Regions from separate parts of the Ruegeria sp. L12 genome, predicted to be linked through region 2. Evidence: riboswitches for the same ligand, from Rfam matches in the RefSeq annotation. Region 2 holds a riboswitch; each other region holds the start of a gene.
What was found. A riboswitch is a leader RNA that binds a small molecule or an ion and turns the genes downstream of it on or off. The one in region 2 is predicted to bind cobalamin.
Positions count from the first base shown of each region.

Region 1: it holds a riboswitch for cobalamin, as region 2 does, so the genes downstream of both, ACR0K9_RS12025 (metal ABC transporter ATP-binding protein) here and ACR0K9_RS16320 (hypothetical protein) in region 2, are expected to answer to the same signal.
Region 3: it holds a riboswitch for cobalamin, as region 2 does, so the genes downstream of both, ACR0K9_RS15610 (DUF1636 family protein) here and ACR0K9_RS16320 (hypothetical protein) in region 2, are expected to answer to the same signal.

Region 1 is NZ_JBQFMH010000006.1:217,004-221,852, forward strand. Features, by position in the region: gene ACR0K9_RS12020 (metal ABC transporter permease) at 1-523, opposite strand, end outside; gene ACR0K9_RS12025 (metal ABC transporter ATP-binding protein) at 516-1,268, opposite strand; cobalamin riboswitch at 1,606-1,829, opposite strand; gene ACR0K9_RS12030 (universal stress protein) at 2,026-2,430, opposite strand; gene ACR0K9_RS12035 (TRAP transporter large permease) at 2,444-3,751, opposite strand; gene ACR0K9_RS12040 (TRAP transporter substrate-binding protein) at 3,916-4,849, opposite strand, start outside.
Region 2 is NZ_JBQFMH010000010.1:129,327-134,175, forward strand. Features, by position in the region: gene recR (recombination mediator RecR) at 1-84, opposite strand, end outside; gene ACR0K9_RS16305 (YbaB/EbfC family nucleoid-associated protein) at 146-499, opposite strand; gene ACR0K9_RS16310 (DNA polymerase III subunit gamma/tau) at 663-2,420, opposite strand; gene ACR0K9_RS16315 (protein-tyrosine phosphatase family protein) at 2,587-3,090, shown strand; gene ACR0K9_RS16320 (hypothetical protein) at 3,092-3,499, opposite strand; cobalamin riboswitch at 3,589-3,811, opposite strand; gene ACR0K9_RS16325 (alpha/beta hydrolase family protein) at 3,942-4,799, shown strand; gene rsgA (ribosome small subunit-dependent GTPase A) at 4,819-4,849, opposite strand, start outside.
Region 3 is NZ_JBQFMH010000009.1:212,581-217,429, forward strand. Features, by position in the region: gene ACR0K9_RS15605 (AraC family transcriptional regulator) at 1-885, shown strand, start outside; cobalamin riboswitch at 1,579-1,776, shown strand; gene ACR0K9_RS15610 (DUF1636 family protein) at 1,878-2,285, shown strand; gene ACR0K9_RS15615 (ABC transporter ATP-binding protein) at 2,282-3,061, shown strand; gene ACR0K9_RS15620 (ABC transporter substrate-binding protein) at 3,074-4,009, shown strand; gene ACR0K9_RS15625 (FecCD family ABC transporter permease) at 4,013-4,849, shown strand, end outside.

The DNA of each region.
Region 1 (4,849 bases), on a different contig from region 2:
TCGTCTGGGCCTCGAAGAACACGGGATCGCAAGTGCTGACGATCAGCGGTCGCAGAAGCACAGCAAAAGACATCAGCGTGAATGTCGCGACAGACCCGACCAGGATCATCGAGGCATCGTCGATCCCCAGGATCGACCCGAACAGAAAGCTCTTGAGTGGCACCGCAGAGCCCGCGGCCGACAGGATGAATATACCGACCGCCAGGGCGATCAGATAAAGTGAGGCCAGGCTGGCATCGCTGCGCAGGATTGTTTTGCGGGCCAGAAACGCCGTCAGGATGGCCACGCCGACCCCGGCGATCAACCCTCCGATCAGCAGCGAAAAGACCGACAGCCCCGCTGTCACGAATCCGATGACGACGCCGGGCGTGATGGCATGGGCCATGGCCTCTCCGGCAAGCGATAGGCGGCGCAGAACCAGAAAGGCCCCGACCGGAGCGACAGACGCGGACAGCACCGTGGTTGCCACGAAGGCGCGGCGCATGAAGGCGAAGCTCCACATCTCAGATAGGATATCAAGCATGACTGCCTCCGGACTGCACGCCTCGGAACATCCAGGACACTTGGCTTGCGGAAAGATAATTCTGCGCGACAAGGCGGTCAGGGGTCAGAACCGTGTCGACCGGCCCATAGCTTGCAGTCTCACCGCCCAGCAGCAGCGCATGGCTGCAATGGTCGAGAACCGAGGACAGGTCATGTACGACCAGAACCACCGCACGCCCTTCCTCGCGCCAGCGATCGATCAGCGTCAGCAGATGAGCCTCGGTGCTCTGATCGACGGCGGCAAAAGGCTCATCCAACAAGATCATGGGCGCGTCCTGCATGATCACACGGGCAAACAGTGCACGCTGCAACTGGCCCCCGGATAACGTGTGCAGCGACCGGTCTGCAATGTTCAGGACCCCGGCTGCATCCAGCGCCGCATCAACCCGCGCCTTGGTGTCACGATCCAGACGTCCGCGCAGGCCGAACCCTTTCCAGGCCCCCATCGCCGCCAGGTCACGGACCCGGATTGGAAAGCGCCGGTCAAACTCGGTCATCTGCGCAAGATACCCGATCTCGCGCGGTGTTCCGCTGGGCCAAGTCAGTTTGCCCGCCAATGGGTCCATCAGGCCCATCAACATCTTTACAAACGTGCTTTTGCCCGAGCCATTGGCGCCCAGCACGGCCAGCGTCGACCCGCGCTCGATATCCATCGACAGGCCACGAAACAGCGTAAGTCCCGGGTACCCGAGCGCCAGATTGCGGATTTCCAGCACCGCCGACATCAAAGCACCGCCAGAATGCAAAGCCAGAGGATTGCGGCCGCAATCAGGGCGCAACCGATCAAGGATGCGATGCTCATATTCGTCAGACAGAACCCGCGCATTTTCAGCGATCGCCCGCCGGAGTCACTGCGGCTCATGACGTGCACGCTTTCGGTTGTACCAAATACGCGATGCGGTTTTGGCCAAAGCGGCCATTTGGGTCTAGCCCATGATGTTGAGTATCGATTGTCCGACGCATCGCCGCCTCCGCTGAGACGGGGTCGTGGCAGAACGATGATGTAAGTCAGCGGCTGGCGCTTCAAACATTTATCTCTCCCTCCGGGACACCCCGCCCGGTTCAGTTTATATTCGGATGGCAGGTCTCCTGACTTGCGGATCATCGCTACCCCGAACCTTCCCAGGCTTCCCCGCTTCGGGGGCCCAGTGGTTTTTTCGGGGTCGCTCTCCGCTTACAGTTGCGGGGGCAGTCACGGAATTGGTGGCCTAGATCGGCACCGCACCGCGTTCCCATTTCATCTCGCCGACTCAATGCCGTTGAGAACCATCGCAGGCAGATAACGTTGCACGCGTAAAATGGTCAAGGATCAAATTGGCGGTAAGGTTTGAATGCATGTTACAATCGCGGGTGTCTCTGGGCTGGTGTCAACGACGCTGTCGCATTCGCGGGATGAAGTGCCTTAAACAATCACTTGGGGCGCCGCAGAAACGCGATGCCCCAAATAATGTTACATCTGAGGCTAACGCCCCGGTGTTCAGGTTAGCGAAGGACCACCACGCTGCAGTTGGCATGCCGCACAACACGCGCAGCCGTGGAGCCGAGAAACAGATCTGAAAAACCCGGGCGGTGCGAGAAGACAACAACGCAATCGGGTTTGTGCTTCTTCTGCCAGCTCAGAATCGTGTTGGTGGAATGACCTGCGACCACATGGATCTCAACCTCCTCCGAGCCAAGTTCTTTGCGCAGGTCGTCCGAGACCCCATCAATGCTCTTCTGCATCTGGTCTTCAGGGAAGTACGAGCCGATGTAAGACGGCAACTCTTCCAGAATGGACAACACGGAAATCCGACCACTTTCGTTCAGCAGTTTTTGTGCTGCAGCAATTGCGGGACCGTATTCCGAACCATGTCCTGGCGCGACGGGAACAAGTATGTGATTGAACATCTGATTTAGCCTTCTACTTCAGCGCGTTGGGCAACCAGGTTGCGATTTCCGGGAAGATAAAGATCAACGTGAGGCCGACGAACTGCAACACCACGAAGGGGCCAACCGAGTTGTAGACATCGCCCATGCTGACGTCCTTGGGCAGCACCCCTTTGATCCAGAACAGAACGAAGCCGAACGGTGGTGTGAGATAGGCGATCTGGATGTTCACGATGAACAGCGCGCCGAACCACAGTTTGTCGATCCCCAGCTCATCCACGATCGGGATGAACAGCGGAGTGCACAACAGGATGATGGCCCAGTCGTCCATCACCATGCCCAAAATCAGGATGATCAGCATCATCATCAGCAGGATGCCGGTCGCCCCGCCAGGCATGGACAGAACCAGGTTCGTCAACAGATCCTGACTGCCCAGCGTGTTGAACACATTAAGGTAGATCGTGGCACCGATCAGGATCCATAGACCCATACCGCTGAGCTTGACCGTGGAAACCAGAGATTCAACCAGAACCTCTTTGGTCAGTTTGCCATAGATGAAGTTGATGATGAATGCGCCTGCGGCACCAAAGGCTGCCGCTTCGGCCGGAGTGGCGATGCCGCCCCAGATGACACCCAGCACAACAACGATCAGCAGAGCGAAGGGCCAGATGCTCAGCACAGCGCCAACTTTTTCCCGCGCTGTAAACTTCTGATCTGCGGGCAGGGCAGGGCCCAGCTCTGGCTGAATACGGCAACGGACGCCGATATAGATCGTGTAGAACGTCGCCAGCATGAGGCCCGGCATCAAACCGGCCATGAACAAATCACCGATCGAGACCTTGGCCAGCAGACCGTAGAAGATGAACGGAACGCTTGGCGGGATCAGTGCGCCCAGTGCGCCGCCCGCAGCAATACAGCCGATGGCGATCTTGCGGTCATACTTGTACCGCATCATCGAAGGGTAGGCGATCTGTCCCATCGTAGTGGTTGCCGGGGGTGTGATACCGGTGATGGCTGCGAAAACGGTACAGACCTGAACGGTCCCCATGGCCAACCCGCCATGGACATGCCCGATCAGCTTGTAGACCGCGTCATAAGCGGCCTCGGCTATGCCGGAAAATCGTATGAGCGACCCCATGAACAGGAACAGAGGGACCGTCACAAGGATCGAGCTCCACGGGGTAGAGTAGAATGCGCTCGGCACGGCCAGCAGGGCGCGTGGTTCGATCAGCATCGCGAACATGACGGCTGTTCCACCCAGGCCAAACGCAACCGGCAAGCCCATGAACAAGATGCCAAAAAGAACAAGAAAATAAAGTAATGTGATGAGTTCTAGGCTCATTTCGTTTTCCTTACCATTGGCACCAGAGGGTCATGAGGCGCGTCGTGATCCAGATGTCCCGACCTGTGTACGTCTTATCTCTGAAGGGGATGGATTGGCCCCGGGAAGGGGGCCAATGGTGCGGCGCTTGACCGTTTACCAATCACGCGCCGCAATTGGTTTGCTTAGTTCGAAGCGGCCTTGTCGGCCAGGAACCGCTTGTAGATTTCAACGCCTTCTGCGTTGCCTTTCGAGGCAGCGGCAACCTGCGGCCAGACTTCTGCGATGGATTTCTCACGCATCCGGGCGACTTCCTCATCGCTCAGATAGATCACTTCACCGCCGGCATCCTGCAGGATTTGCAGCGCTTCTTCCACGCCTTCCGCATGCAGACGGCTGGTTTCAAAGTAGGTGTCTTTGAACACGCTGTCGATTTGCTCGCGCTGCCAGTCGGTCAGAGCGTTCCAGCTTTGCAGGTTCACAAAGATTTCCTGGTGCTGGGCCGGGTTCCAGCCAGGCATGATCGCATAGTCAATCACTTCCTGGAACGACATGTCATCGATGCCGCCGGTATCCCAGTAGGTGCCTTCGATCGTACCCAGCTTGATCGCTGTATAGATTTCACCACCGTTCATCGACACGGGCGCGCCACCCATGGTCGAATGGAAGATCGCCTGCGGGCCACCGGCGCGCATCTTGTGGCCTTCCAAGTCTTCCAGTTTTTCGACGCGGAATTTGGTGAACATCGCGTTCGGACCCTGGTTGGTCCAGCCAACCCAATGCAGGTTCCGGGCATTCGCCGCAGCCTGAACGATGTCGCCTACGCGGTAGTCAGGGTTGCCCCACATCACTTCCCAGGCTTCTTCGGTGTTGTTGGCCCCCATGGCCATACCGAATGCCAGCATGCCTTCGGGCATGTCGCCGCCATAGACCGAACCCCAGCCGGCATAGCCGTCTGTCTGACCCGCCGCCGCGGCAGCAAATGCCTCGGCGCCGCTGACCAGCGCGCCTGCGGGCTCAACACGGATTTTGACGGTGCCTTGCGTGGCTTCCTCGACAGCTTCGACCCATGGGATCAGACCGTTGTCCCAGCCTGCGTCGGTTTGGTCAAATGCAGGC
Region 2 (4,849 bases):
CGCGCGGCGGGCTGAACGGGGGCCGAGGCCGGGCAGTTTGGCCATCAGATCGATCAGATTGTCGATGTCGCTGTTGGAACTCACGGCCTGTCCTGTCTGGCACCGGAGGGAGCCTCCGGCGGGAGTATTTTTGAAAAGATGAAGATCAGAACGGCAGTTTGATATCTGCCGGCAGGCCCATGCTTTCGGTCAGTTTCGCCATTTCGGCCTGCGACCGTTCGGTGGCCTTGGTCTGCGCGTCTTTGATCGCCGCCAGGATCAGATCTTCGACAACTTCCTTGTCGTCGCCGTTGAAGATCGAGGGATCGATATCGAGACCTTTGAGCTCACCTTTGGCCGTCGCGGTGGCTTTGACCAGACCCGCGCCGGATTCGCCGACAACCATCAGGTTGTTCAGATCTTCCTGCATCTCGGTCATCTTGGTCTGCAGGTCCTGTGCGGATTTCATCATCTTGGCCATGTCGCCCAGACCGCCAAGCCCACCTAGTCCTTTGAGCATCGAAGTTCTCCTGTGAATACGTTTGATGTCTAAATACGGGGGCCATCGGTGCGACACAAGGGGCGAGGCGGCTCCTGCCGGGCCCAAGGCCGCTCAGGCGTATCGGCGCAGCCGATGGCCGTGGCGGGCGCGGGAGGATTTGCGCTATCGGGGCTGGGCTGTATCAGTCTTCCTCAAACGGGTCCCATTCGTCTTCGACCTCTGGCAGGGCTTCAGTTTCGACCTTGGCGGCGCGTTCTTCCGGGGTTTCGATCCGGGTGATTTTTGCCTTGGGAAACTGGGCCAGAACGGCCTGCACCAGCGGATGGGTCTCGGCCTCGGCCTTCAGCGCCAGGGCGGCGGCGTCGCGGGTCTCGCCGATTGTTGGCGCTGTCCCCTCGGACACGATTGTCACCGCCCAACGGTTTCCGGTCCAGCGCTGCAGGGATGATCCGAGCCGGGCGGCAAGGTCAGCCGGGGCCTGTTCCGTCGGAGTGAACTCGATCCGGCCCGGCTGGTACGAGGCCAGCCGCACGCCATTTTCCACTTCGACCAGAAGCTTGACGTCGCGGTTGGAGCGGATCAGTTCGACCACGTGATCGAAACTGGGATAGTGGGCCAGAGCGGTCGCCACATCCTGCGCCAGCGCCGCTGATGGTGCCCCGGTCGGGCCTCGGGTGGTGGCATAGGTTGTTTGCGTGGCGACAGGGGCGGATGCACCGCCTTGCGTGGCTATCGGCAGGCCGCCACCCGGTCCGTTGGTCGGCGGGGGGACGGGCGCATCCTGCAGCCGTTTGATCAACTCTTCCGGGCTGGGTAGATCGGCCACATGGGTCAGGCGGATCACCGCCATTTCGGCCGCCATCATCGCGTTGGGCGCGGCGGCAATCTCCTCCAGCGCCTTGAGCAGCATCTGCCACATGCGGGTCAGAACACGCATCGGCAAGGCCTCGGCCATTTGCTGGCCACGGGCGCGTTCGTCGGGCGATACCGTCGGATCTTCGGCGGCATCCGGGGTGATCTTGACCACCGAGACCCAATGGGTGATCTCGGCCAGATCGCGCAACACCGCCAGCGGGTCGGCGCCTTCGGCATATTGGGCGCTCAGCTCTGTCAGTGCTCCGGCTGCATCGCCGCGCAGGATCATGTCGATCAGGTCGAGAACCCTGCCGCGATCCGCCAGACCCAGCATCGCGCGCACCTGATCGGCGCTGGTCTCGCCTGCCCCGTGGCTGATTGCCTGATCTAGCAGCGAGGTCGCATCACGGGCCGAGCCCTCGGCGGCGCGGGTGATCAGCGCCAACGCGTCCTCGGCGATCTGCGCGCTTTCGGCATCGGCAATCTTGCGCAGCAGGCCGATCATGACTTCGGGCTCGATCCGGCGTAGATCGAAGCGCTGACAGCGGGACAGGACGGTGACCGGGACCTTGCGGATCTCGGTGGTGGCAAAGATGAACTTCACGTGCTCGGGCGGTTCCTCAAGCGTCTTGAGCAGCGCGTTGAAAGCGCTGGTCGAGAGCATGTGGACCTCGTCGATGATGTAGATCTTATAGCGCGCGCTGGCGGCGCGATAGCGAACGCTGTCGATGATCTCGCGGATGTCATTGACGCCGGTGCGGCTGGCGGCGTCCATCTCCATCACATCGACATGGCGGCCTTCCATGATGGCGACGCAATGTTCACACTGGCCGCAGGGTTCCGTGGTGGGTTTGCCTTCGCCATCGGGGCCGATGCAGTTCATGCCCTTGGCGATGATCCGGGCGGTGGTGGTTTTGCCGGTGCCGCGGATGCCGGTCATGATGAAGGCCTGCGCGATCCGGTCCGCCTCGAACGCATTTTTCAGCGTGCGGACCATGGCGTCCTGACCGACCAGATCGGCAAAGGTTTCCGGGCGGTATTTGCGGGCAAGCACCTGATAGGCGGGGCTGGGCGTGTCGGTCATGTCTGCTTTCGCGGATTCGAGTTCTGCCGCAGCGTAGAGGCCGCCGCTGCCCGCGTCCACCGCCCGCCCGGATGATTTTCATTTTGGAAAGCGACCCGATGCGGCTTACACTGGTCGGACAGATTTCAAAGACCAGTTTTTATAGGTTTGTTTGATGGGGGGTTTTATGTCGCAACTGGTGATATACGCCTTGCAGGTTGGCGGGGGCACGCTGGCCCTGACGTCGATGCCGGGGCGCGGAGGGGATTATGACGGCGATCTGGACCTGATCGCGGGCTGGAAGCCGGGTCTGGTCCTGTCGATGACCACCGAAGTTGAGATGCTGCAGGATGGCGCGCGCAATTTCGGGACCGACATACAGGCCCGGGCGAGCCGCTGGGTCCATCTTCCGATCGAGGATTTCGGCGCCCCGCCCGAAGCTGTCGAGGAGCGTTGGCCGCAGGTCAGCGCGGCCGCCCGGCAGGCCCTGTCCGGCGGAGGCCGGGTTCTGGTGCATTGCCGAGGCGGTTGCGGCCGCTCGGGTATGGTTGTGCTGCGTCTGATGGTCGAATGCGGCGAGCGTCCCGAAACAGCGCTGGAGCGTCTGCGGGCGCTGCGCCCCTGCGCGGTCGAAACCGACGGACAGATGGCCTGGGCCGCTACGCCGGCCCGGGTCCCGTTGCAACGTTAGATCAGGCGCAGGCCATATGCTGCGGCTCGACCTGAGGGCGCGGGGCCAGCACCGACGCTTCAAGCATGGCGCAGGGCGGGTTCGCCAGCAGCCCTGCGGGTAGGGTGGCGAATGAGGTGCCGAACATCATGTCCGCATAACCGTCCAGCATCTCGGTCTCGATCCCGGGAACGGTTCCGCAGAACACGCGCACCTGATCAGGGCAGGCGCGAAAACGGGCGGTGCAGCCTTCCGCGCAATGGGTCAGTTCGCTGCTGCCTTCCACCTGAAACTCGGGTGTGGTCACTGGCCGCGCGGTCGAGACGGCCTGCGTCAGCGCCCGCGCCATACGCGCCAGAGCCGGGCAGGGTTTGCTGGTCCGTTGGCACACGGTCGCTGCGAATTCATGTGTGTCGGTCTTCCAGATCATAGATGCGCCCTCCGCGCGCAGGGCGAGGGCGTGAAACAGGTAGGACGGCGCTGTGACGTCAGGACCTGCCCGGACACCCCGCCCGAGATTCAGTTTCGGTTCCGATGGCAGGTCTCCTGACTTGCGGGTCGTCGCTTTGCCGACCTTCCCAGCCATATGGCCAGTGGTCTTCCGGCATTGCTCACCGCTTACAGTTGCGGGGGCAGTCGCGGATTTGGTTCGTTCCGGCAGCTTCCGGGCAGAACCGCACCGTGTTCCCTTTTCATCCCGGCCCCGGATAAGGGCGCGAGAACCATCACGCCATCGCTAGCGGTTCGCCGCATTCCGAGTCAATCGGATTGAAAGTCGCAGGCTGACCTTTGGTCCAGCCACGTCAACCTTGACTTGGTATCGATCAAATGAACTGATCAGTTCAGGTGATGCGCGACGCCAAGAGGTTCACATGCTGGACACGCAACAGACCATCATGACAGAGGATTTCCGGTTTGCCGCCGGACCCGCGATGCTGTCCGCCCGTCTGTACCTGCCCGCGTCTCAGCCGGAAACGGTGGTGGTGATCAACGGCGCCACCGGCGTGCCCCGCGATTATTACCAGCATTTCGCGCGCTGGCTGGTGGCGGAACGCGGCATGGCCTGCCTGACATATGACTACCGGGATTTCGGCCATTCACTGACCGGGGCGCAAAAGGCGTCGACAGTGACGATGGCGGACTGGGCGCTGGTCGACATCCCCGCCGCGCGGGCCGAGATGCGGCGGCGTTTTCCGGGTGCTCAACTGTGGAGCATTGGCCACTCGCTCGGATCTATGCTGGGGCCGGTGCAATCGGATATCGAGCAGATCGACCGGATGATCTGTGTCTGTTCGGGCCTGGTGACGCTCGGGGATCATCCGTGGCCCTATCGCGCGCTGGCGGCGTTGTTCTGGTATGGCCATGCGCCATTGATGGTCCGGGCGCTGGGATATCTGCCGGGCAAGGCGGTCGGTTTTGGCGAAGACCTGCCCGCGTCGGTCTATTGGCAGTGGCGCAAATGGTGCACCGCGCCCGAAAGCTATCTGCCTGAGATCGGAGAGACGCTGCCACAGGCGCGCTGGGCCACTGCAGGCGGACGCGTCGATCTGTTTGCCTTTGCGGATGACCAGATGGTGCCGCCCGAAGCCGTATGGCGGCTTGCCGATCTCTATGGACCGAAGGCCCGTCGTCACCTGTTGTTGCCCCAGGAGTTCGGGTTGCCGATGGTCGGGCATATCGGTGCTTTTGCCCGACGCAACGCGGCTGTCTGGCCCCGCCTGATCGACTGACCAGACCGGACCAGTTGTATCACAGCCCCTTGCGGGACTTTTTCTGCTGC
Region 3 (4,849 bases), on a different contig from region 2:
CCTCTGGGAGCAGTTATCAGGCTGTTCGACGGCGCAGCGCGGCTGACGGGCGATCCAATTCTGGGTTTGCGTGTGGGAAATGCTATGCAGCCCGGCGAGTACGGTCTTTGGGTGAATTATTCGCTACAGGCGCCAACCTTCGCGGGAGCCATCTCGCGGTTGTCCCGCTGCATCGTCCTGCATCAGATCGGCGGGGAACTTTCACTTGAGCACCGACGAGGCGATCTCGTGGTGTGGAGCTATCGGCAGACGGCCGTTACAGGTGCGGGCGCGACACAGCACGCCGACCATATTCTGCCCGTAATGGCAAAGGTAGCGCGGGCCTATTGTGGCCCGGATTGGAAGCCTTCGCATATGGAAACACGCACCGCAGGGACCGGCTTGGAGGCGGCGTTGCGCGAAGACTCTACAGGTATTCCCTGGCACTTCAATTCAGCTGTCGACGGGATCGCGTTCCCATCGGCTGCGCTTTGGTCCCGTCCCGCGCTGGGGTCCAGGGGGAGGCAAGCGCTTCGGCTCAGTTCGCGCGACATTCTCGCGGAAATCAAATTGCGGCGACAGGAATGCGACATCGACCGCCTTGCCGCTGTCATCACGCTACGCCTGATTGACGGTCACACGGACATCGACGGTGCCGCGGGAATGGTCGGTGTCGCCCGGCGCACGCTGCAACGCTGGCTCGACGCTGAAGGCCTGTCCTACCGTATTTTGCTCGATCGTGTGAGACTGGACCGGGCGCGCGCACTGATCCTGGAGACCGAGGCACCCCTGTCAGAGATCGCCATGCTCGCAGGCTACAGTGACCATGCCCATTTCACGCGAGCCTTTGGTCGGCGTTTCGGGCGCTCTCCGTCAACCGAGCGGATGTCCAAACCAAGAGGTTAACCGCACAACTTGATCAAATATCCTCCGATCTGAATTGCCCGGGCGGCAATGAAAGCCTTCTTTATCGGCGTGCCATTCCGAGTGCCGATTTCTGACCACAGCCGCAAAGGCAAAGAGTTTGCCGGTTCATTTGCAAAAACCAAAGTTTAGAAAACCTGCAATTGTTGAAGCTCAAGGTTGGAGCCGCGACCGCCGCAAAGAAAATCGTGATAACCCAGGCGGCGTTTTTAGAAAGGGTCGCTGCAGTATTCGCCAGCTGTCTGCGACTGCAGAGAAGGTCCGGTGTCCGCCCTTCGCGAGAAATACTGCGAAAATCACCAGTGAGCGGTATGGGCTCGCTATCAGATTTCGCCGCCTACGTCCTGAACATCGGCTCATTGATATCCAACGGCAGCACATCGTCAGAGCCCCTGCAAAATCAAGGTTCTGGCGAGATTGGCAAATGGCCGGTCTCGCTCATCCCGCCGCAAAGGCATTGCCGCATGGGCGCTGGTCGGTTGTGAGCCAAGGTGACAATTGCTGCATAGTGCCCCGAATGACCGTTTTATACCCAGATGAACCGCTGCAACTTGTTGGTTCTTGTCTTTAGAATGAGCGATCGGCTGCAAGTATTCGTTCAGAAGGAAATGGAAGACAACATTCGGTGTTGCAACGTGTTTCTCATTCCACGATTGACGCATCCACGAATCTGCTGATATCGCTCACTTTGATGGAGTTGGAGTAAGTGATTCCAACACAGGGAATACGGTGCGGCTTTGGCCAATTCCGTGACTGCCCCCGCAACTGTAAGCGGCGAGCGACCCGATGATGCCACTGGCCCGAAGAGGCTGGGAAGGATCGGAGAAGCGACGACCCGCAAGTCAGGAGACCTGCCATCGTAACGCAACTCAACCCGGGCGGGGTGCCTCGGAAGGAGACCACGATGGAACACTCGGCTGTAGCCGTAAACATGGCTGGCTCGCAATCAACCCCGCAACTTTGCGGAGGGCGACATGGGCCGGACTGCCACACACAGAATTACCGTTTGCATCTCTTGCCGACACAAGGGCAAAACCTGCCAGCCTGGTTATGAGCTGATCGCCCGGCTGCGAAAGGCTTTTGAAAACGCCAAGGACGCAATTCCCGAAGATTTCGAAATCTCGGGCGTGGCATGTATGGCGGGATGTGATCGACCCTGCACGGTGGCTTATCACGGCTCGCACAAGGCGACATATTTGTTTGGCGATATTGACCCGGACACCGATGTCGATGATCTGATCGAATTTGCCCGGCGCTATGCCCATCTACATGACGGGTGGAGCAGCTCTGTCGACAGACCAGGCAAGCTGCGCAAATCCACACTGGCACGGGTTCCGGCCAGCATCATCGCCCTTGAGCGCAGCGCGGAGCCTGTTCAATGAACGCCGCGGAGCTGTATGTCGAGAACGTAAGTTGGCGGCCCTCGGCCAGGGTGCCGCTGATTTTGCATCCAATCAACTTTCATCTGAAGGCCGGGCGCATTTTGGGGATCGTCGGACCGAACGGGGCGGGGAAGTCCTCGTTATTGCGCACGCTCTATCGGTATCATCGGCCGTCCAGCGGTACGGTCAGGATTGATGGTGAAGATATCTGGACCATGCCGCCGAAGACAGCTGCCCAAACGGTTGCAGCGGTTTTGCAAGAGCAACCCAATGACTTTGCCCTGACGGTGCGCGACGTGGTGGCATTGGGCCGCTTGCCACATCGCCAGAGCTTTTCAACACCCGGCCAGCACTGTGCCGAGGTCATCGAGAACGTGCTGCGCCAAACCAAGCTGATACATCTGCGCGACCGGCAGATCGGCACCCTGTCGGGCGGTGAACGCCAACGGGTGATGATGGCCCGTGCCCTGGCGCAAGCGCCGCGGCTGCTGGTTCTGGATGAGCCAACCAACCACCTCGATATCCATTATCAGCTAGAGCTGCTTGAACTTGTGCGCGACCTCCACATCACCGTTGTCGTGTCGCTACATGACCTCAACATGGCGGCCACGTTCTGTGACGACATTCTGGTAATGCAGAATGGCCAGTCGCTGGTGTTCGGCCCCCCGCAGGATGTCCTGACCGAAGACCTCGTGTCGGGTGCATTTCGTGTCTCGGCCCGGCTGGAACAGCTGAGCCGCAGTCAGAACAATCACTTCTCTTTCCAACTGAACTAAAGGATCACCTGAATGAAACTACTCCCCCTGGCATTGGGGCTGTCCTGTACAGCAAGCCTGGCACTGGCAGAAACCACGGTACGAAGCTGCAACCGTACCGTTACCTTTGACGAAGTCCCGACAGCAGCGATTTCCAACGACGTCAACCTGACCGAAATGATGTTGGTGCTGGGACTGGCGGACCACATGGTGGGCTATACCGGTATCTCTGGTTGGAAAACACTGGATGAGAAGATGCGCGAAGGAGTCGAGCAACTACCCGAGTTGTCTTCGAAATACCCCAGCAAGGAAGTATTGATCGGGGCGGATGCCGATTTCTTCTTTGCCGGTTGGAACTATGGCATGAAGGTTGGTGGCGAAGTCACGCCCGAAACCCTGGCCGCGTTTGACATCGACGTCTATGAGTTGACCGAAAGCTGCATCCATATCGGTGAAAAAGACAAGGCCAGCATGGATGACATGTATACCGATCTGCTGAATCTGGGCCGCATCTTTGCTGTCGAGGATCAGGCGCAAGAGCTGGTGGACGGCTACAAGGCAGAGCTTGCAGATTTCAACGCCGATCTGGATGCCGGTGACGAACCGCTGCGTGTATTTGTCTATGACAGCGGCGAGGACACTCCCTTTACCGCGGGACGCTATGCCATGCCCACCGCCCTGATCGAAGCCGCAGGCGGGCGCAATGTTCTGGACGACTTCGAGAAGAGCTGGGCCACGGTGACCTGGGAAGAAGTCGTCGAGCGCAACCCGGAAATGATCGTGATCGTGAACTACGGCAATGTGACTGCAGAGCAAAAGCGCGAGTTCATGATGTCGAACCCGGCATTTGCTGATATTGACGCGGTCAAGAATGATCGGTTCGTGACGCTGGAATATGTCGAGGCAACCCCCGGGCCCCGCAACATCGAGGCGATCAAGACCCTCGCCTCGGCCTTCTGGAGCAACTGATCTATGTACACCGAAGCAGTCAGCACATCCCGACCCAGAAGACGTTGGCACTTGCCTGCCTCTGTTTCGCTGGTGATCCTTCTGTTTGCTGTTTCGGTGACCTTTGCTGTGAGTGTCGGCGCGGTGCCCATCCCCGCCGGCACGGTTTGGGGGGTGGTTCTTGATAAACTTGCCCCCGGCCAGATCGACGTTACTTGGTCAAAAGGCAAATCGGCGATTGTCTGGGATATCCGCTTTCCCCGTGCCCTGCTGGCGGCAATGGTCGGGGCAGGGTTGGCTGCGGTCGGAGCTTCACTTCAGGCGGTGACGCGCAATCCCTTGGCGGACCCGCATCTGCTGGGCATTTCGTCTGGCGGGGCCTTTGGCGCGATCCTCGCATTGCTACATACCGGGCTGTTTCTGGGTCTCCTGACTGTACCGTTGCTGGCTTTTGTTGGGGCATTATGCGCTACAGCGCTCGTCTTGGGTGTTTCGAGCTTTGCGTCAGCCACCAGTGCGGACCGGCTGGTTCTGACGGGTGTGGCGATTTCTTTCATCATCATGGCGGGCGCGAACATCCTGATCTTTCTGGGTGATCCACGCGCCACCCATACCGTTGTGTTCTGGATGCTGGGCGGGCTGGGCCTGGCGCAATGGTCACATCTGATCTATCCGCTGGCAATCCTGCTGCCTTGTCTGGGCTGGATGTATCTACGCTCTGCCGATCTGAACGCCATGACGATCGGTGATGAAACGGCATCCTCGCTGGGGCTGGACGTCGTGCGGTTTCGCCTGAGCGTCTTTGTTATCGGGGCCCTGATCACCGGCGTGATGGTGGCCTTTTCCGGGATGATCGGATTC